3 regions of the Mesorhizobium sp. B2-3-5 genome follow, and region 2 is predicted to be linked to each of the others. Evidence: predicted binding sites of a transcription regulator. Region 2 holds the regulator's gene; each other region holds the start of a gene.
What was found. Region 2 encodes PhoB, which activates phosphate uptake and scavenging genes when phosphate is short. Its sites were predicted from a motif close to TGTCATNNANCTGTCAT; they were not measured.
Positions count from the first base shown of each region.

Region 1 (6,457 bases), on a different contig from region 2:
GCGGTGCCCGGCCTCAGCCGTTCGGCGTCTCAGGCGCCATGTTGGCGCGCTGGCGCGGTATGCCAAGCCCGGTATCCGGCGGCTCGCCCGCTGCCGGCCTGTTCTCGATCATATGGACGGTGCGCCAGCCACCAAAGCGGTAATAGGCCGCGGCCAGAACCAGCGAGGTGATCGAACCCGCCGGAAAACTCCACCACAGCGCTTCCTCGCCGATCACACCGCGCATGAAATAGGCGAAGCCGGTGCGCACGACCAGCACCGAGATCACCAGGATGATCAGAGGCGGCATCACGGCACCCGTGGCGCGCACCGTGGCGAACAGCACGATGGTGACGCCGAACAGGATGAACGACCAGGACGCGACATTGTTGATGTGGGCGGCAATGTCGATCGCCGCGCTGTCGCTAGTCAGGAACAGGCTGAGGATCGAGCGGTCGAAGACCCAAAGCAGCGCGACCAGAGCGCCGGTCAGGACGAGATTGAAGCCGACGCCGGAGGCAGCGACGCGGCCGATCCGGTCCCAGCGGCCGGCGCCGACATTCTGCGCCGCCATGGAGGACACCGCGGCCCCGATGGCGAGCGCCGGCATCTGGATGTAAGTCCAAAGCTGTGCGGCGATGCCGTATGCCGCGGCGACCTGCGAACCGTATGAATTGACGATGCCCATCACGGTCAGCGCGGCCGCCGAGATGACGATCATCTGCAAGCCCATCGGCACGCCCTTGAAGACGACGATGCGCAACAGGGTGGGGTCGGGCCGCAGCAGGGCGAGATCGGTGCCGGCCAGCCGCAGCGGATGCTTGCGGACGTAGAGCACGACAAGGATGGCGATCACGCTCACTGTCTGGCCGATCAGCGTCGAGGTCGCCGATCCGGCGATGCCGAGTTCGGGAAACGGGCTGATGCCGCGGATGAGCAGGGGATTGAGCACAATGTCGAGCACGACCGCCAGCGCCATGAAGATGAAGGGCGTGCGCGAATCGCCGGCGCCGCGCAGCACGGTCATGACGAAGGACAGAAGGTTCATCATCGGCACGGCGACGAAGATGATGCGCAGATAGGAACGCGCGAGTGGAAGCGCGTCGGCCGGAGTGCCGAGCGTGCGCAAGATCGCATCGACCCAGATCCAACCGCAGACCGCGAAGACCACCGATATGAGGAAGAAGAACGTGGCGCTTGTGCCGACGATGCGGCGCGCCTCGGGCAGGTCGCGCGCGCCGACCGACTGCGCCACCAGGATGGTGGCCGCCATGCCGATGCCGAACACCGTGCCCAGGATCAGGAACAGGACGAGGTTGGCGTTGGACGTGGCGGTCAGCGCCGATTCACCGAGGAAGCGGCCGACCCAGACGGCGTTGATCGACCCATTGAGGGATTGCAGGACATTGGAGCCGAGGACCGGCAGAGCGAACAGCAGGAGTGTCCGCGGGATCGGACCGCTTGTCAGGTCGCCGGTGCGCCGGCGCGGGGGTATTTTTTCGTCCATGGCTGGAAACTCGGTGAAGGCCTGTCTGTGTCCACTGTGCGATGATTGCAAATTGAACCGGAGAGGTCGATGCAAAGCCGTCCAGGCCGTGGTCAGGCGGGGGAGAAGCGGCCGGATCCGGAAGCCGCCACCTGAAGAGATACAGCGTGGGCCGGAACTGGCAAGTCCAAGGACGGCATGCCGCCCGGCCCACACAGTCCGCAGGGCGCCCGCGCTTGTTCCGTGAGGCAAGGATACGACATACCGGCCGCACGGCACGCGGAGTGGAATTCCACAGCCAGCGCGGTCGACCCGGGCGTGCCAAGGGACGCGAAGATGTTGATTCGGGGTCCTTACGATCCGCAGGCGGACGCTCGGCGCGCCCGCCTGCACGCGGCATTACTTCTTTGCGAGACCCGGAATCGTGACCTGGTAGACCAGGAACATGGTATCGACGTCGGCGCCGTCGTCGGCCTTGTAGGGTGCGCCGACCTGGAAACCATCCTGAGTAAGAAAGTCGTTGTCATTGGCGACGAACAGGAAGTAGTCGTCGGGCTGCTTCGGATCGAGCACGCTCGCCAGCGACATCGCCTCCCACTTCTCGGAAAGCTCGTTGTGGTCCTTCGTCCCGCCATTGTGCAGGCCGAAGCGGCCGAGCTCGGCAGCGTCGTTGATGTCGATGAACGGCGTCAGCTTGGCCGGCGTCACCGACGGATCGAGCACGCCCTTGGGCGCCACCGGCTTGTCGGCGGCATCGAAGGCGCCGCCGGCGATGTCGGTCGCAGCGGAGACATCGACGATGTTGATCCGGCGGTAGAGCGATGCGTCCCCTTTTGCCAGCCCCTGGCCGTTGCCGCTGTCGCGGGCCAGCATCAGGAACGCCGTGTCCGACAATGCCACGATCTCGCTTTGCGCGGCGACCTTGGTCTTGCCCTTGGCATCCTTGAACACCGGCAGCGGCACGACATATTCGTGCGCGAGCTTGAGGTGGCCCAGGTCGGAGGCGTCATAGACCAGTGCCCGTGTGTTCTGCCGCGTCGAAGGGGAATCGCCGCCATCCTGCCGGGGCGCCGACTGCAGCACGGCGATCAGGAACTTGCCGTCCGGCGTCATCGCCATGCCTTCCAGGCCCTGGTTGTTCTGGCGGCCGGTTTCGGGATCCTTCGGATCAGGCTCGGCGGCTCCTGGGCCGGGATTGTCCGAGGAGAAATTCGGCGTCCCCTTGCGCATCGGGACAAGAGCGGCAGGCGGCTGGGTCGCCGACATCAGGCGGCCTTGAGCCGAGAAGCGGTAGATGTTCGGGCCATACTCGTCGGAGATGAACATCGAGCCGTCGGGAAGCCGCACGATCGCTTCATCGTCGAGGGCGAGCTTGCCGTTGGTGGCGACAGGCAGCATCGGCATGTTCCCGGCGGCCGGGCGCACATCCGACAGCGGATCAAGGCCAGTGGTATCGGCGCCCTTGTCGTCGGTCAGCAGCATCGTGTCGGCGAGCGTCGCCTTGACGCCAGTCTGCTCCTTGCCGGCGGCGGGTGCCGCGCCCGGCGCGATAGGCGAGAACTCGATCCCGACAGTGTTGACACGCGCACGGTAGTCGGTGGTGCCGCCGACATTGTAGCCGCGATCCGGCAGCAGCCACAGCGAACCCTTGTAGCCGGCCGCGTCACGCGTCCAGCCTGACGTGTCGATCGCCATGCCCGAGCCCGAGCCGAACGTCTCGCCGAACTTGTCGCGCTGTGCGGCCGGGATGCGGCCGACGCCGACGAGGCCCTTATTGACGAAGCTGATGCCGGCGACGGTCGCGGTGCCGTCGGCGAGCGCCGGCGTAAGCGCGGTAAAAAGGACCAGCGCGACGCCGAGCGACGCGGTTCGGTGCAGGTGTTTCATGGACAATCCTCTTTGTGACGAAGCATGCCGGAGCGGCTGAACGACGAAAACGGAAAGAGGTGCCACATCGATGATGCCGCGCGCGCCTCCCCGAAAGCGATCTAAGGGGTGAACATGATGCTGGCGTGACAGCGGGCGGCGCATCCCTGCCGGCGTTTCATCCACCGATGAAAGGCGGGATAGCGCGAGAGGCTGCATCGGGCGTATTCATACGCACTGGACACTTATGTCCAGTGCGTATATGGTGCCGGCTTCGGACAGATCGGGAGGGAAGGCCTTGAAGCCGCATTATCGCGCAGTGGTCATCGGGGGTGGGGTGGTCGGTGCCTCGGTGCTCTACCATCTGACGCGGTTCGGCTGGTCGGATGTGGCGCTGATCGAGCGCGCCGAATTGACCGCCGGTTCGACCTGGCATGCCGCGGCCGGATTCCATGCGCTCAACGCCGATCCCAACGTGGCGGCGCTGCAGGATTACACGATCAACCTCTACCGCGAGATCGAGGCCGAATCCGGCCAGGATATCGGCTTGCACATGACCGGCGGCGTCAACATCGCCAGCGATCCCGCCCGCTGGGAGTGGCTGAAGTCGGCCTGGGCGGTGTTCCAGTCGGTCGGCATCGAAACCGCGCGCTTGGTGACCACGGAAGAGATCCGGGAAATCTGCCCGATCGTCGATGTCGCCGGCGTGCTCGGCGGCCTGCACGATTCCAACGAGGGCCATCTCGATCCCTACGGCACGACGCATGCCTATGCCGGCGCCGCCAGGAAGCGCGGCGCCGACGTCATCCTGCGCAACCGTGTGGTCGAGCTGAAGTCCCGCGCCGATGGGCTGTGGGACGTCGTCACCGAGCAGGGCACCATCGTCGCCGAGCACGTCGTCAATGCCGGCGGCTTGTGGGCAAAGCAGCTCGGCCGCATGGCCGGCGTCGACCTGCCGGTGACGCCGATGGAGCACCACTACTTCGTCACCGAGGACATTCCCGAGATCGCGGCGCTCGACCGGGAAATCGGCATCGCCGTCGATCTCGACGGCTTCTCCTACCTGCGCCAGGAGCGCAAGGGCGTGCTGCTCGGCGTCTATGAGCAGGATCCGAAGCACTGGAACATGGATGGCGCGCCATGGGACTACGGCATCGAGCTGATCCCGGAAGACATAGACCGTATCAGCCCGGAACTCGCCAAGGCGCATGAGCGCTTCCCGTGCCTTGCGACGGCCGGCATCCGCAAATGGGTCAATGGCGCCTTCACCTTCACGCCGGACGGCAATCCGATCGTCGGACCGGTGCGCGGTTTGAAGAACTACTGGGTCGCCTGCGGCGTCATGGCCGGCTTTAGCCAGGGCGGCGGCGTCGGCAAATCGCTGGCCGAATGGATGATTTATGGCGAGCCGCAGGCCGACATCTTCGGCATGGACATTGCCCGCTACGGCGCCTTCGCCGCCAACCGCGAATATCTCAAGCAGACGACACGCCAGTTCTATTCGCGCCGTTTCGTCATGACCTTTCCCAATGAACGGCTGCCCGCCGGCCGGCCCTTGAAGCGCCCCGGCGCCTATGACGGCATGGCTGCCGCGGGCTGCGAATGGACGGCGTCCTGGGGGCTAGAAATCCCGGCCTATTTCGCGCCGATGGGGTTTCGCGAGAACACCACGCTCAAGCGCTCCAATGCCTTCGACATCGTCGGCGACGAGGCGCTGCAAGTGCGGCGTGCCGCGGGTCTCATCGATATCTCGGCCTACTCGCGGTACGAGATTTCGGGAGCTGGCGCGCAGGCGTGGCTCGACCGGCTGCTGGCGTGCAGGCTGCCGCAAGCCGGGCAGGCGCGGCTGGCGCCGATGCTTGGGCCGGACGGGCGCTTGAAGGGCGATCTCACCGTGATCAACTGGGGCGGCGGCGACTATTGGCTGATGGGCTCTTACTACCTGCGCGAATTTCACATGCGCTGGTTCGAGAGCCAGGCGCGAGAGGACGTTACGGTCACCGACATTTCGGACGCCATGAGCGGCTTCCTGCTGACGGGGCCGAATGCGCGCAAGATCCTGGAACGCACCACGCATCAGGATGTGTCGGCGGCGGCATTGCCGTTCATGGCCTGCGGCGCGTTCGACGTCGGACTGGTGCGGGCGCGGGTTGCCCGCCTGTCCATCGTCGGCGAGCTCGGCTTCGAGATCAGCTGCCCCGTGACCATGCATGCCACACTGCGCGAGACGCTGCTGACCGCCGGCGAGGAGCTTGGTCTGGTGGAGATCGGCTACTACGCGCTCAATGCGCTGCGGCTGGAGAAAAGTTTCGGCATCTGGTCACGCGAGTTCACGCAAGGCTACACGCCTGGGCAGACCGGACTCGACCGCTTCATCGCTTTCGACAAGGGCGATTTCGTCGGCCGCGACGCGGCGCTGAGGGAGCGCGAGGCCGGCGCCTCGCAGCGGATCGTGACGCTGGAGATTGACGCCGTCGATGCCGACGCCAGCGGCTTCGAGCCGGTGTGGCTCGACGGCCGGCGCATCGGCTTCGTCGCCTCCGGCGGCTTTGGCTACACGATCGGCAAGAGCGTCGCGCTGGCGTTGGTGGACGACGATTTTGCCGAGGAGGGAACGGCGCTTTCGGTGCACATTGTCGGTGTCGAGCGGCCGGCGCGGGTCATCGCGGCTTCGCCCTACGATCCCTCGGGCAAGGCGATGCGGCAATGAGGAGGATTTTCGATGGTCGATGACGCGGCACGAGACAGCAGGCGCGAACGCCGGCGTGGACGCACAGGCGAGGCCGGCAGCGAGAGCAGCCGCCGGCCCGATTACCGGTCGCTGAAGAACCCGTTCCTGCCGCAGTCGATCTTTTCCGACGATCAGGTCGCCGCGATCCACGACACGGCGCTGCGCGTGCTGGAAGAGCTCGGCATCAAGGTGCTGCTGCCGCAGGCGCGCGACTATTTCGCCCGCGCCGGCGCGCTGGTCGATCCGGACACCGACATGGTGCGCATCGGCCGCGACATGGTGGCGGCGGCGCTGGCCTCCGCGCCGCGATCGATCCATGCCCACGCCGGCGCGCGTGCCCGCGATCTGTCCCTCGAACTGGGTTCGATGACGTTCCTGGCTGGCTCCGGCGCGCC
Region 1 covers NZ_VFVX01000009.1:126,123-132,579, reverse strand. Annotated here, with positions in the region: gene FJ958_RS13465 (MATE family efflux transporter) at 14-1,486, opposite strand; gene FJ958_RS13460 (esterase-like activity of phytase family protein) at 1,865-3,352, opposite strand; gene FJ958_RS13455 (FAD-dependent oxidoreductase) at 3,630-6,041, shown strand; gene FJ958_RS13450 (trimethylamine methyltransferase family protein) at 6,054-6,457, shown strand, end outside.
Region 1: the regulator PhoB is predicted to act here: its motif matches at 3,467-3,483, upstream of FJ958_RS13460 (esterase-like activity of phytase family protein).

Region 2 (6,457 bases):
CACCGGCATATTGCTGGCCATCGCCCGCATTTCCGGCGAGACGGCGCCGCTGCTCTTCACCGCGCTCAACAACCAGTTCTGGTCAAGCAATCTCAACGCGCCGATGGCCAGCCTGCCTGTCACCATCTTCCAGTTCGCTCTCAGCCCCTACGAGGAATGGCAGCAACTGGCCTGGACCGGCGCACTCATAATCACCTTAACGGTTCTCGGGCTGAGCATCTTCGCCCGCAGCCTTACCGGACGCAGAGAGGACAGATGAAACCGATGTTGTCCACCGATTTGAACGTGGCCGAGGCTGCCGTGGAAAAGGCCAAGATCGAGGTCAAGAACCTCAATTTCTACTATGGCCAGTCGAAGGCGCTGAAGGACATCAGCCTGTCGCTGCCCGAGCGCAGTGTCACCGCCTTCATCGGCCCTTCGGGCTGCGGGAAGTCGACGCTGCTGCGCGTCTTCAACCGCATCTACGAGCTCTACCCGAAGCAGAGCGCCGAGGGTCAGGTGCTGCTTGACGGTCGGAACATTCTCGACCGCTCGCAGGACCTCAACCTGCTGCGCACCAAGATCGGCATGGTGTTCCAGAAGCCGACGCCGTTTCCGATGTCGATCTATGAAAACATCGCGTTCGGCGTCAGGCTCTATGAGAAGATCAGCAAGGCCGAGATGGACGGCCGTGTCGAGCAGGCGCTGAAGCGCGCGGCTCTGTGGACCGAGGTCAAGGACAAGCTCAACGCCAGCGGCCTCAGCCTTTCGGGCGGCCAGCAGCAGCGTCTTTGCATCGCCCGCACCGTGGCGGTGAAGCCGGAGGTCATCCTGCTCGACGAGCCGGCCTCGGCGCTAGACCCGCTGTCGACCGCCAAGATCGAGGAGCTGATCGACGAGCTGCAGGCCGACTACACGATCGTCATCGTCACCCACAACATGCAGCAGGCGGCGCGCGTGTCGCGCCAGACGGCTTTCATGTATCTGGGCGAGCTGGTCGAGTTCGACCGTACCGAGAAGATCTTCACATCGCCCCGCGAGAAGCGCACGCAGGACTATATCACCGGCCGCTTCGGCTGATCTCACGCATACGAGGACCAGGATCATGGCCGAACACACAGTCGCTTCTTTCGACGAGGATCTCGGACAGATCAGCAGGCTGATCAGCGACATGGGCGATCTCGCCAGCTCGATGGTCGGCGGCGCCACCAAGGCGCTGCTGAACTCCGACAACGCGCTGGCACAGCGCGTTGTCTCCGACGACGTCATCATGGACGCGCGCCAGCGCGAACTCGACGATCGCGCCATCACGCTGATCGCCAAGCGCCAGCCGATGGCCGACGATCTGCGGCATGTCGTCGGGTCGATCCGCATGGCCGGCGACCTCGAACGCATTGGCGATCTTGCCAAGAACATCGCCAAGCGCGTCGGTACGGTCGGCCTGTCCACCACGCCGCGCGACCTGTCGCATTCGATAGACGCCATGGCGCAGCTGGTGCTGATCCAGGTGCAGGGCGTGATCGAGGAGTATGCGGCGCACGATGCCGAGGCCCTTGCCAAGCTGCGCGCCGACGACGAACGCATCGACGTCAAATACACCTCCGTGTTCCGCGAACTTCTCACCTACATGATGGAGGATCCGCGCAACATCACCGCTTGCACGCATCTGTTGTTCTGCGCCAAGAATCTCGAGCGGATCGGCGATCATGTGACCAACATCGCCGAGAATGCCTACTACGTGCTGACCGGTACGCAGCTGCCAGCGAATCGTCCAAAGCAGGACGAAACGGCGATGTCGGCGCCGGCGGCTTGATCGTCAGAGCGGTTCACCGTTTCACGGAAAACCGCTCTTGTTTCCATGCAATTCCGGACGGAAACCGCTTCACACTTTTCCTGGAATTGCTTTAGAGGTGACCAGTCGATGATCGCGCCACGCATCATGGTGGTGGAGGATGAGGAGCCGCTCGGCGTGCTCCTCCGCTACAATCTGGAATCGGAAGGCTATCAGGTCGAGGTGGTCCCGCGCGGCGATGAGGCGGAGATCCGCCTGCAGGAGAATGTCCCCGACCTGCTGGTGCTCGACTGGATGGTGCCGGCGGTGTCCGGCATCGAACTCTGTCGCCGGCTAAGGATGCGGCCCGAGACCGAGCGGCTGCCGATCATCATGCTGACGGCGCGCGGCGAGGAAAGCGACCGCGTGCGCGGCCTTTCGACCGGCGCCGACGATTATCTGGTCAAGCCGTTCTCGACACCGGAATTCATGGCCAGGGTCAAGGCGCTGCTGCGCCGCGCCAAGCCGGAAGTGTTGTCCAGTGTGCTCAAGGTCGGCGACATCGTGCTCGACCGCGAATCACATCGCGTCTACCGCAAGAAGAGCGAAATCCGGCTCGGGCCGACCGAATTCCGCCTGCTCGAATTCATGATGCGTCATCCCGGCCGGGTGTTTTCGCGCAGCCAGCTGCTCGACAATGTCTGGGGAGAGACGATCTATATCGACGAGCGCACGGTGGATGTGCATGTCGGCCGGTTGCGCAAGGCGGTCAACAACGGCCGCATGCCCGACGTCATCCGCACCATTCGTGGTGCAGGGTATGCGATCCGCGAGGATTGAGCGCGACGTTATTCAGGCCACGTTCTCCCCGGAGCCGGCTTTCGCCTGCATGCCCGGCGCGAAAATCTCCTGGTCGACGAAAGTCAGCGCCCGCATGGCGCAGCCCTCGCGGATCAGCGGCAACTCGTTAGGCTCGGTGTCGAAGGAAATCGATTTCGAGTGCTGGCCGCCGGCGGTCTGGGCGATGGCCTCGCGCAAGGCCGGCTCGATCAGGTCGAAGGCGGCGGCGCTGACGCCGACCATGGCGACGGGGGCGGGATCGATCAGCGCGAACAGGCTGCCGAGGCCGTAGCCCAGCGCCTCGCCGGCCCTGCGGTAGGCCTCGCGCTCGGGCCCGTCCGTTTGCCGCGCCGTCGCCGCCAGCGCCCGCATCTGCGCGTCGCTGACATCGGCCACCGGCTCGGTGTCCTCGCTGAGCTGCCTGGCGTTGCGCCAGATGGCGTAATTGCCGGCATAGGCTTCGACGCAGCCGCGCCGCCCGCAGCGGCAGAGCGCGCCGCCTGGCCGATGGATCATGTGGCCGAATTCGCCGCCCGAGGAGTGGGTGCCGGTGAAGAGCTCGCCCTTCAGCACCAGGCCCATGCCGATGCCGTGCGAAAGGAGAATGGCGATGAAGTCGTCGCGGTAGCGCTCGGGATCGCGCCAGCGCAGCGCCACCGCCATCATGTTGCAGTCATTCTCCACGGTGGCGGGGATGCCGAACTCGGCTTCGAGTATGTCGGCGAAGGCGATGTCGGTCTGCGGCGTGATGGGCGACCACAGCATTGCCCGGGCATCGGTGTCGGTGATGCCCTGGATGGCCAGCGCGACGCGGGCGACGCTGCGCACGTCGATGTCGGGATCCTCCAGGCGCCGCCGCACGATGGCGACGCATTCGCCGATCAGTGCATCGCGCGACATGGTCAGCGTGTCCAGCCGGCGCTGTTCCTCTGATATGACCTGGCCGGCATAGTCGATAACGGCGACGGACAGGAAATTCAGCGACAGCACAGCGGTCATCACCGTTGCGGCTTCCGCATTGAGGCCAAGGCCGACCTGCGGCCTGCCGCGTTTGAGCGCGCCGGCCTCGCTCGGCTTGCCTTCGGCCAGGATACCTTCGCCGATCAGATCGGAGGAAATCGCCGATATGGTGGAGTGGCTGAGGCCGGTGGTCGCGGCGATTTCGGTGCGCGAGGACTGGCCGGCCCGGCGCACCGCGGCAATCACCATCGCGCGGTTGCGCCGGCGCAGGTCGTCGTGGCGGATTCCGACCGACATGTTTTTCCCATATCCTCCCGGTCGCCGCGGTTCTTCCTGACCTCGAACACTGTCGGCAACACGATTAAATACTGGCAGAAGCGGCCGATGCTGTCATTTATTTATTGCGGGGCTCGAAAAAAGGTTCCCGGGCCCTCGAAATCCATCAGAATCATTGTTGACAGCTTTCCGGCGATGCATCACTATTTTTTTTGAGGCTCGAAAAAATAGAGCCTTTGTGCCGGCCTTCGGGCCAGTTTGGTCGCGCCATACGCGGCGCAGGGAGGATAATCATGAAGAGATTCGCAGTCGCCATCCTGGCGGGTGTCGCCATGTCACTGACGCTCGCGTCGGTCGCGCAGGCGAAGGGCAAGGTCATCGGCGTTTCTTGGTCCAACTTCCAGGAAGAGCGCTGGAAGACCGACGAGGCCGCCATGAAGAAGGCGATCGAGGCCGCCGGCGACAAATACATCTCCGCCGACGCGCAGTCCAATCCCGGCAAGCAGCTCACCGACGTCGAGAGCCTGATCTCGCAGGGCGCCAATTCGCTGATCATCCTGGCGCAGGACGCCTCGGCGATCGGCCCGGCCGTCCAGAAGGCGCTGGACGAAGGCATTCCGGTCGTCGGCTATGACCGCCTGATCGAGAACAAGGACGTCTTCTACCTGACCTTCGACAACAAGGAAGTCGGCCGCATGCAGGCCCGCGCGGTGTTCAAGGTCAAGCCGGAAGGCAACTATGTCTTCATCAAGGGCTCGGGCGCCGATCCGAATGCCGACTTCCTGTTCTCGGGCTCGATGGAAGTGCTCAAGCCGGCCATCGACAGCGGCAAGATCAAGAATGTCGGCGAGGCCTATACGGACGGCTGGCTGCCCGCCAACGCCCAGAAGAACATGGAGCAGTTCCTGACCGCCAACGACAACAAGGTCGATGCCGTGGTCGCCGCCAATGACGGCACCGCCGGCGGTGTCGTCGCGGCGCTGACCGCGCAAGGCCTTGCCGGCACAGTGCCGGTGTCGGGCCAGGACGGCGACCATGCCGCGCTGAACCGCATCGCGCTCGGCACGCAGACCGTGTCGGTGTGGAAGGACGCGCGTGAGCTCGGCAGGAATGCCGCCGAGATCGCCTCGCAGCTGGCTGACGGCAAGAAGATGACCGACATCGCCGGCGTGAAGGACTTCACGACGCCTGGCGGCAACACCGTCAAGTCGCTGTTCCTGACCCCGGTCGCCATCACCAAGGACAATCTCAACGTCGTCATCGATGCCGGCTGGATCAAGAAGGACGAAGTCTGCGCGGGCGTCGCCGCCGGCACCGTCGCGGCCTGCAACTAAGCTGGCCTGTTTCTCTCAGATATAGACGCCGCGGCCCTGGAACGGTTCAGTGTTTCTTGAATCGCTGAACCGTTCCAGCCCATTGTTTCCCGCAATTCCGGATGCAAAACCGCCACGCACTTTTCCTGGAATTGCTTCAAAGCCGCGGCGTTTTCTCAAAAAGATTTGTGTTTCCGCATCAGGCGGATAGCTTCTAGGCTGGGCTCCGGCGTCCGCGCCAGACGGCGGCCAGTGGGAGGAAATCATGACCGACACGACGTCCAACCCGCCGCAGGTCGATACCGCACGCGCCTCGGAACTCGGCGCGGTTGCCCGCTTCCTGAAGGCAACCGAGATCGACACCCGCATGCTCGGCATGATTGGCGCTCTGTTGCTGATCTGGGTCGGACTGCACGTGATTTCGAGCCTGCGTCTGGGCGTCAATCCGCTCGATTTCGACAGCCGCACCTTTCTCACGCCGCGCAATCTATGGAACCTTTCAGTACAAAGCTCCGCGGTTGCCATCATGGCCTGCGGCATGGTGCTGGTCATCGTCATGCGCAACATCGACCTGTCCGTCGGCTCGGCCGAGGGCCTGATCGGCATGGTCATGGGTTTTGCCCAGGTGCATTTCCTGGTGCGGTTTGTCGGGCTTGAACTCGGCAATCCGTGGATCTGGGTGCTCGCGCTGTTCATCGGCCTGGTGCTGGGCCTGCTGATCGGCGCCTTCCAGGGCTTCATCATCGCCTATCTCGAAGTGCCGGCCTTCATCGTCACGCTTGGCGGCCTGCTGGTCTGGCGCGGCGCTGCCTGGTGGGTCACCAGCGGCCAGACCGTGGCGCCGCTCGACGCCACCTTCCAGCTGATGGGAGGCGGGCCGGCCGGATCGATCGGCGCCACCTGGAGCTGGATCGTCGGCATCGTCGCCTGCCTCGCCGTGGTGTTTGCGCTGTTCAACGGACGGGTGCAGCGCAAGCGTTTCCGCTTCCCGCTGCGCCCGATCTGGGCCGAGACGCTGCTTGGCGCCGTCACCTGCGCCGCCATCATGGGCGCGGTGTGGCTGGCCAACTCCTATCCGTGGCCGATCGGCATCGTGAACAGATACGCCGCCGCCAACAACATCACCGTGCCCGAGGGCGGCCTGTTCATCGCTCACGGCATCGCCATTCCGGTGCTGATGGCGGTTGCGGTCGGGCTGATCATGACCTTCATCACCAACCGCACCCGTTTCGGTCGCTATGTCTTTGCCATCGGCGGCAATCCGGAGGCCGCCAATCTCGCCGGCATCAACACGCGCTGGATCACCATGAAGGTGTTC
Region 2 covers NZ_VFVX01000008.1:205,670-212,126, reverse strand. Annotated here, with positions in the region: gene pstA (phosphate ABC transporter permease PstA) at 1-259, shown strand, start outside; gene pstB (phosphate ABC transporter ATP-binding protein PstB) at 256-1,059, shown strand; gene phoU (phosphate signaling complex protein PhoU) at 1,085-1,792, shown strand; gene phoB (phosphate regulon transcriptional regulator PhoB) at 1,901-2,590, shown strand; gene FJ958_RS12740 (ROK family protein) at 2,603-3,847, opposite strand; gene xylF (D-xylose ABC transporter substrate-binding protein) at 4,120-5,160, shown strand; gene FJ958_RS12730 (hypothetical protein) at 5,176-5,415, opposite strand; gene FJ958_RS12725 (sugar ABC transporter permease) at 5,405-6,457, shown strand, end outside.

Region 3 (6,457 bases), on a different contig from region 2:
GGTGATGCCGAGCAGCGAGACCAGCGCACTGCCCTTGACCGCGTCGGTGACGCCGTTGATCCAGGGCGGCAGGAAGCGCCTGAAGGCCTGCGGAAAGATGACCGAGGTGAGCCGCTGGGAGAAGGTCAGCCCGATGGCCATCGCCGCTTCCGACTGGCCCTTAGGAATGGAGGCGACGGCGCCACGCACATATTCCACCACCTGCGCGGTCTTGAACAGAGTGAGCGCCAGTACGGCGGCCCAGAAGGACGGCAGATGAAGCCCGGTCGCCGGCAGGCCGTAATAGACGAAGAACATCAGCACCAGGATCGGAATGCCGCGGATCGTGTCGGAGAAGATGCGCACCGCCCAGCGCAACGGGGCAGCGCCATAGACCAGGCCGACGCCGAGCAGGACGCCGACGATGAGCGAGAGCACCACGACCAGCAGCGACACCCACAGGGTCACGGCGAAGCCTTGGGCGAGGAAGGGCAGGGCGTAGAGGATCTGGCTCAGCATGTCAGCGCGCCGCCCTGAACCGGCGCTCGACGAGTCTCAGCGCGAAAAGCAGGGCATAGCCGGTCACCAGATACATTGCCGTGGTGACCAGATAGACCTCGACGATGCGGAAAGTGTTGAAGTTGATCCACTGGGCGCCGTAGGTGAGTTCCGGCACCGAGATGACCGAGGCGATCGAAGTGTCCTTGAACAGCGAGATGAAGGTGTTGGAGAGCGCCGGCAGCGTGATGCGCAGCATGGTCGGCAGGCGCACGTGGAGCAGCCTTTGCCAGGGCGTCAGGCCGATGGCCTTGCCGGCATCGAGCTGGCCGCGCGGAACAGCCTCGAGGCCCGAGCGAAACACCTCGACCAGATAGGCGCCGCTATAGACCGACAGCGTGAGGACAAACGAGGTCGGCGCGCTATAGGCCAGGTCCACCACGGTCGGCAGGCCGTAGAAGACGAGATAGACGAGCAGGATCAGCGGCACGTTGCGGATGAATTCGACGTAGGCGGCGATCGTCGCACGCACGACGCGCCCGGCCGAGACATACCAGACCGCCAGCACCAGCCCGATGACGATGCCGATGGCGATCGAGATCACGGCAAGCTCGAGGCTGAGCAGCAGGCCGCCCCACAGCTTGTCGAAGTGCCGCCAGATCAGGTTGAAGTTGAGGGCATAGCCCATGCGTCCGCCTCGGTGTGAAGGACATCGGAAGAAGCCAGGCGGAAAGGGTGCCAAATGCCCCCCCCCTTCCGCCTGCTGGATCAGATGACCGGGAAGCCGGGGTGGCGCGGCGGCGGCTCCTGGCCGAAATACTGCTTGAAGGCGGCGTCGTATAGCGCCGTCTCATGGCCGAACATGGCGATGGTGAAGGTCTGGTCGACGAAGGTCAGCCAGTCCAGATCGCCTTGCCGGACCGCGGCGCCATAGAGCATCGAATACCAGCTCTTGCCGGCATCGAAATATTTGTCCGGATTGCGCGAGGCTAGCCAGCGCACGGTGGATAGATCGACCGCGGCGGCGTCGACCCGTTTGGATTCCAGCGCCTGCAGCACGTTGGCCTGGGTGTCGATCTGCATCACCTGCGCCTGCGGCAAGGCGAAATGGACGGAGGACTCCGCGTCGACATTCTGCAGGATGGAAATGCGCGTCGCCGAACCGCCGGCAAGCAGCTTGTCGAAGGTCTTGTTCTCGGCGGTAGGAAGCGTCAGCAGCGCAACGCCTTCGACATAGTACGGCCTGGTGAAATTGATCAGCTGCGAGCGCTGCGCCGTCATCGTCATGAACTGGATGGTGATATCCACCTTGTTGGTGGTGACGTTGGGAATGCGCTGCGCCGGATCCTGCATGACGAACTCGACCTTGGTCGGGTCGTCGAAAAGCCCCTTGGCCAGAATCCGCCCCATGGTGATGTCCATGCCGACCAGTTCGCCGGCGTCGTTCTCGAAATGCCAGGGCGCGTTGGTGCTGCCGGTGCCGACGATCAGCTTGCCGCGGTCGAGCACAGTGCGCAGCAGGCTTTCGGACGCGGCCTGGGCGGCGGCCTTCTGGGCATCTACGGTTGCCAGCACGCCGGCCGTCGCAAGTCCCGCCATTCCCAATTTCAGAAAATCACGTCTTCCGGATGTGTCGTTCACGGCGACCTCCCTTCGTGTTGTGTTCCCTTACGCACAGGTCATACACGCGACAGTGATCATTGCGATTGTCTCTTACAAGGGACGCATGTATCCTGTACAAGACAGATACTAACACCAGGAATCGACAATGCAAGATGGCAGTGCCTTGGCTGTCTCAGACAGCGAGAAGATCTCGGGCTCCCGTGAAAAGGGCCTCAACCGGGTGCTCGAGATTCTGGAGTTTCTGCACACGACGCAAAGGGCGATCGGCATCGGCGATCTTGCCAAGGGGGTGAACGCACCCCGCTCGACGACCTACACGCTGGTGCGGTCGCTGGTCGATGCCGGCCTGCTGGAAATGGCCGGCGATGGCAATCGCGTTTATTTCGGCAAGAAGCTCTATCTCTATGGAATGGATTATGTGCGCGGCAACGACCTGTTGCGGCGCGGGCGCCAGGAGGTCGACAATCTGTCGCGCGAGACGGGCGAGACCTCGGAATTGTGCATGCTGCAGAGCGGCCGCTACACCATCGTCCACTCAAGCCCGGGCAGCAGGCCGTTTCGCATCAGCTCGGCCACCGGCCTGCAGATACCGCTCCCCTGGACCGCGTCCGGCCGGCTGCTTCTGGCGGGGCTGGAGAGGGCCGCGATCGAAGGCATGGTATCGGAAGACGATCTCGTGCTGCCCGACGGCCGCAAGTTGCTGCTCGACGATTTTATCGCCGATATCGCCAAGGCGCGCGTCACCGGCCACTGCGTGACCTCGGGTCTGGTCGATGCCTACACCAAATGTCTTGCCGTGCCGGTCTTTTCAGCGCCAGGCAAGGTCGAGGCGACGATGTGCCTGGTGGTCCCCATCGATACGTCGCAGGAGCGGACCGGCAGCCTCATCGGCCTGCTGCGCGATCGCGCGGCCAGGCTCTCGATCGCAGGATAGGCGAACGCGCCTCAGGCGATGATGTCGGGAATGATCTTGTCTTCCAGCTTCATCAGCCGGTCTTTCAGCGCCAGCTTCTTTTTTTTCATGCGCTGGATCTGCAGCGGGTCGCAGCTCATGGCGATCATCGCGTTGATCGCCGCGTCGAAATCGGCGTGTTCCTGCTTCAGCCGGGAAAATTCGAGGCGAATATCGGCCTGTTCCTGATCGGACATTCTTTACCGTCTGCACGTCTGCGGCGCCCAAAACTGGGGCGTGATTGGGCGGGGGCGGCAATTTCTGCCACTGGCGCGCAGCCCATATCACATTTCACATTGTCGTGGAATGCTACCAAGCAGCATTCGACATCCCCGGCGGAAGGTGGCACAGTGTCATTGTGCCGTCACAGAAACGACCTGCGGTGGACGTGCCTTTGGCGGCTGCAATCGAGGAAACCATGAAAGGGAGAACCAATCATGTCTCTTGCATCCCATCTTGATGAGTTGCAGCGGAAACACGGCGACATCGAACGTGAAATCGATGACGCGATGAACCACCCGTCGGTGGACGACCTCGAAATCGTGAATCTCAAGCGACGCAAGCTGGCAATCAAGGATGCGATTGAGAAACTGAGGGCGCAGCCGACCACGCATTGACCCTCACCTGATATAGCCGCTCACCTCTTGCGGTCTTGCTTACCGGCGGCAATCGCCGCCGGTGCGGTTGGCTTTGATTTCCACGCCGCAGGCCGCAGCTAATATCCTTTCAGCCCTGTTGTGGGTCTTGCCCGCCAACGGGCCATGTATCCTTTTTAGGTCCTCCGCGGGGTCAAATGCTGCCAGTGGCGACCTGTCGCCATTGACAAGCCGTCTTTGCTCCTCCACCTCATGCCCGGACTTCAGCGCATCGGCCCCCGGGAGTGCTTGTGCGTCCAAGCGGACGCACGGGGCTTCAGAGAGACGCGTAGCGCTCCAGAGACAAAAGGCTGCCGGCATGACGGGATATTTTTCCTTTCCCTTTCCCCGCCGCACCTCGGTCGGCGTCGACGTCGGCGGCGTGGTCGTCGGCGGCGGCGCCCCCGTGGTCGTGCAGTCGATGACCAACACCGACACCGCCGACATCGACCAGACGGTGGCGCAGGTGGCGGCGCTGCACCGCGCCGGCTCCGAGATCGTGCGCATCACCGTCGACCGCGACGAGAGCGCCGCCGCCGTGCCGTGCATCCATGAGCGGCTTCAGAGGCTCGGCATCGACGTGCCGCTGGTCGGCGATTTCCATTATATCGGCCACAAGCTCCTGGCCGACCATCCGGCCTGCGCCGAAGCGCTGGCCAAATACCGCATCAATCCGGGCAATGTCGGCTTCAAGGACAAGAAGGACCGGCAGTTCGCCGCGATCGTCGAAATGGCGATCAAGCATGACAAGCCCGTGCGCATCGGCGTCAACTGGGGTTCGCTCGACCAGGAGCTATTGACCCGGTTGATGGACGACAACCAGGACAAGGGCTTTCCGCTGACGGCGCAGGAAGTGACGCGTGAGGCGATCGTGCAGTCGGCGATCCTGTCGGCCGAGATGGCGGAGGAGATCGGCCTTGGCCGCGACAAGATCATCCTGTCGGCCAAGGTCAGCGGCGTGCAGGATTTGATCGCCGTCTATACGGAACTCGCCACCCGCTCCAACCATGCGCTGCATCTCGGCCTCACCGAAGCCGGCATGGGTTCGAAAGGCATCGTCGCCTCCTCGGCCGCCATGGGCATCCTTTTGCAGCAAGGCATCGGCGACACCATTCGCATCTCGCTGACGCCGGAGCCGAATGGCGACCGCACGCGCGAGGTGCAGGTGTCGCAGGAACTGCTGCAGACCATGGGTTTCCGGCAGTTCGTGCCGATCGTCGCGGCTTGTCCCGGCTGCGGCCGCACGACTTCCACCGTGTTCCAGGAATTGGCGCAGAACATCCAGGCGGACCTGCGCAAGAACATGCCGGTGTGGCGCGAAAGATATCCCGGCGTCGAGAACCTCAAGGTCGCTGTGATGGGCTGCATCGTCAACGGGCCGGGCGAATCCAAGCACGCCGATATCGGCATTTCGCTGCCCGGCACCGGCGAGACGCCGACGGCGCCCGTCTTCGTGGACGGCAAGAAGGCGGCAACGCTACGCGGGCCTTCGATCGCGGCGGATTTCGAGAAAATGGTCGCCGACTATATCGAGCAGAGGTTCGGGCGCGGCGGCAAGGCCGCGGCAGAGTAAGTCCAATGCGGCGGCGTTTCCCCTGGGCGACGCTGATCCTGTTGTGCGCGCTGGGCTGGCCGGCACTCGTTCAGGCCGATCCGCCGCAATCGGCCAAGCAGAGGCTGATCGACAAGGTCTGCAATCTGATCCAGGCCTATGCTGACCAGAACGGCTTGCCCAGGGATTTCTTCGCCCGGCTGATCTGGAAGGAAAGCCGTTTCGACCCCAACGCCGTCAGCCCGGTCGGCGCCGAGGGCATTGCCCAGTTCATGCCGGGCACGGCCAAGATGCGGGGGCTCGAAAATTCCTTCGACATCAACCAGGCGATCCCGGCGTCGGCGAAGTACCTCGCTGAAATGAAAACCAGCTATGGCAATCTTGGCCTCGCCGCCGCCGCTTACAATGCCGGCGAAAACCGGGTGTCGCGCTGGTTGGCTTCGGGCGGCTTCCTGCCGATGGAGACCGAGGGCTATGTCTTCGACATCATGGGCGAACCGGTCGACAAGTTCTCCGACCGTGCCTATGCCGGAAAGGTCGAACCGCTCGACGCCAAGACGGATTTTGCCGTCGCCTGCCGCAAGCTGCCGGTGATCATGTCGCAGACCGTGGCGATGGCCTCGATCAACGTCAAACCATGGGGCATCCAGGTGGCCGGCAATTTTCGCCGCGGCGCGGCGATCAACCAATGGCTGCGCGTGAGAAGCCGGTTTCCGGCCCTGCTCGCCAGCCATGATCCGGTGGTCAGCCGGGTGCGCACGCCGATGGGGCGGCGCGGCATCTACGCCGTCAGGATCGGGGTGGACGACCGCGCCGCCGCCAATGTCATCTGCCAGAAACTGCAGAGTGTCGGCGGCGCCTGCGTGGTGGTGCGCAACCGGTAGTGAAATTGTGACGACCGGTCCAAAATTGATTTGGCCAACAGACGGCCGAACTCTTGAACATACTCTCGAAATCGAGACCAGCAGACTCATCCTGCTGGAATGCGCCCGTCGCATCCCGCAACAATTTCGACTATAGGCGGCGATGGGCTGGCCGGGTTTGCCCTGCCTGCGAGGAACGACAAGGGCAGCGGGATGTTCGACGCATACATTATCTGCGGAACGCCGAGAACCGGCAGCACGTTGCTGTGCAAGCTCCTGGCATCCATAGGGACAGCCGGCGATCCTCACTCCTTCTACCGGCGGCAGGACGTGTCGGAGTGGGCCGAGGATTGGA
Region 3 covers NZ_VFVX01000044.1:16,251-22,707, reverse strand. Annotated here, with positions in the region: gene FJ958_RS28435 (amino acid ABC transporter permease) at 1-498, opposite strand, end outside; gene FJ958_RS28430 (amino acid ABC transporter permease) at 500-1,165, opposite strand; gene FJ958_RS28425 (transporter substrate-binding domain-containing protein) at 1,246-2,076, opposite strand; gene FJ958_RS28420 (IclR family transcriptional regulator) at 2,246-3,034, shown strand; gene FJ958_RS28415 (YdcH family protein) at 3,046-3,249, opposite strand; gene FJ958_RS28410 (YdcH family protein) at 3,490-3,669, shown strand; gene ispG (flavodoxin-dependent (E)-4-hydroxy-3-methylbut-2-enyl-diphosphate synthase) at 4,007-5,260, shown strand; gene FJ958_RS28400 (lytic transglycosylase domain-containing protein) at 5,266-6,123, shown strand; gene FJ958_RS28395 (Stf0 family sulfotransferase) at 6,316-6,457, shown strand, end outside.
Region 3: the regulator PhoB is predicted to act here: its motif matches at 3,404-3,420, upstream of FJ958_RS28410 (YdcH family protein).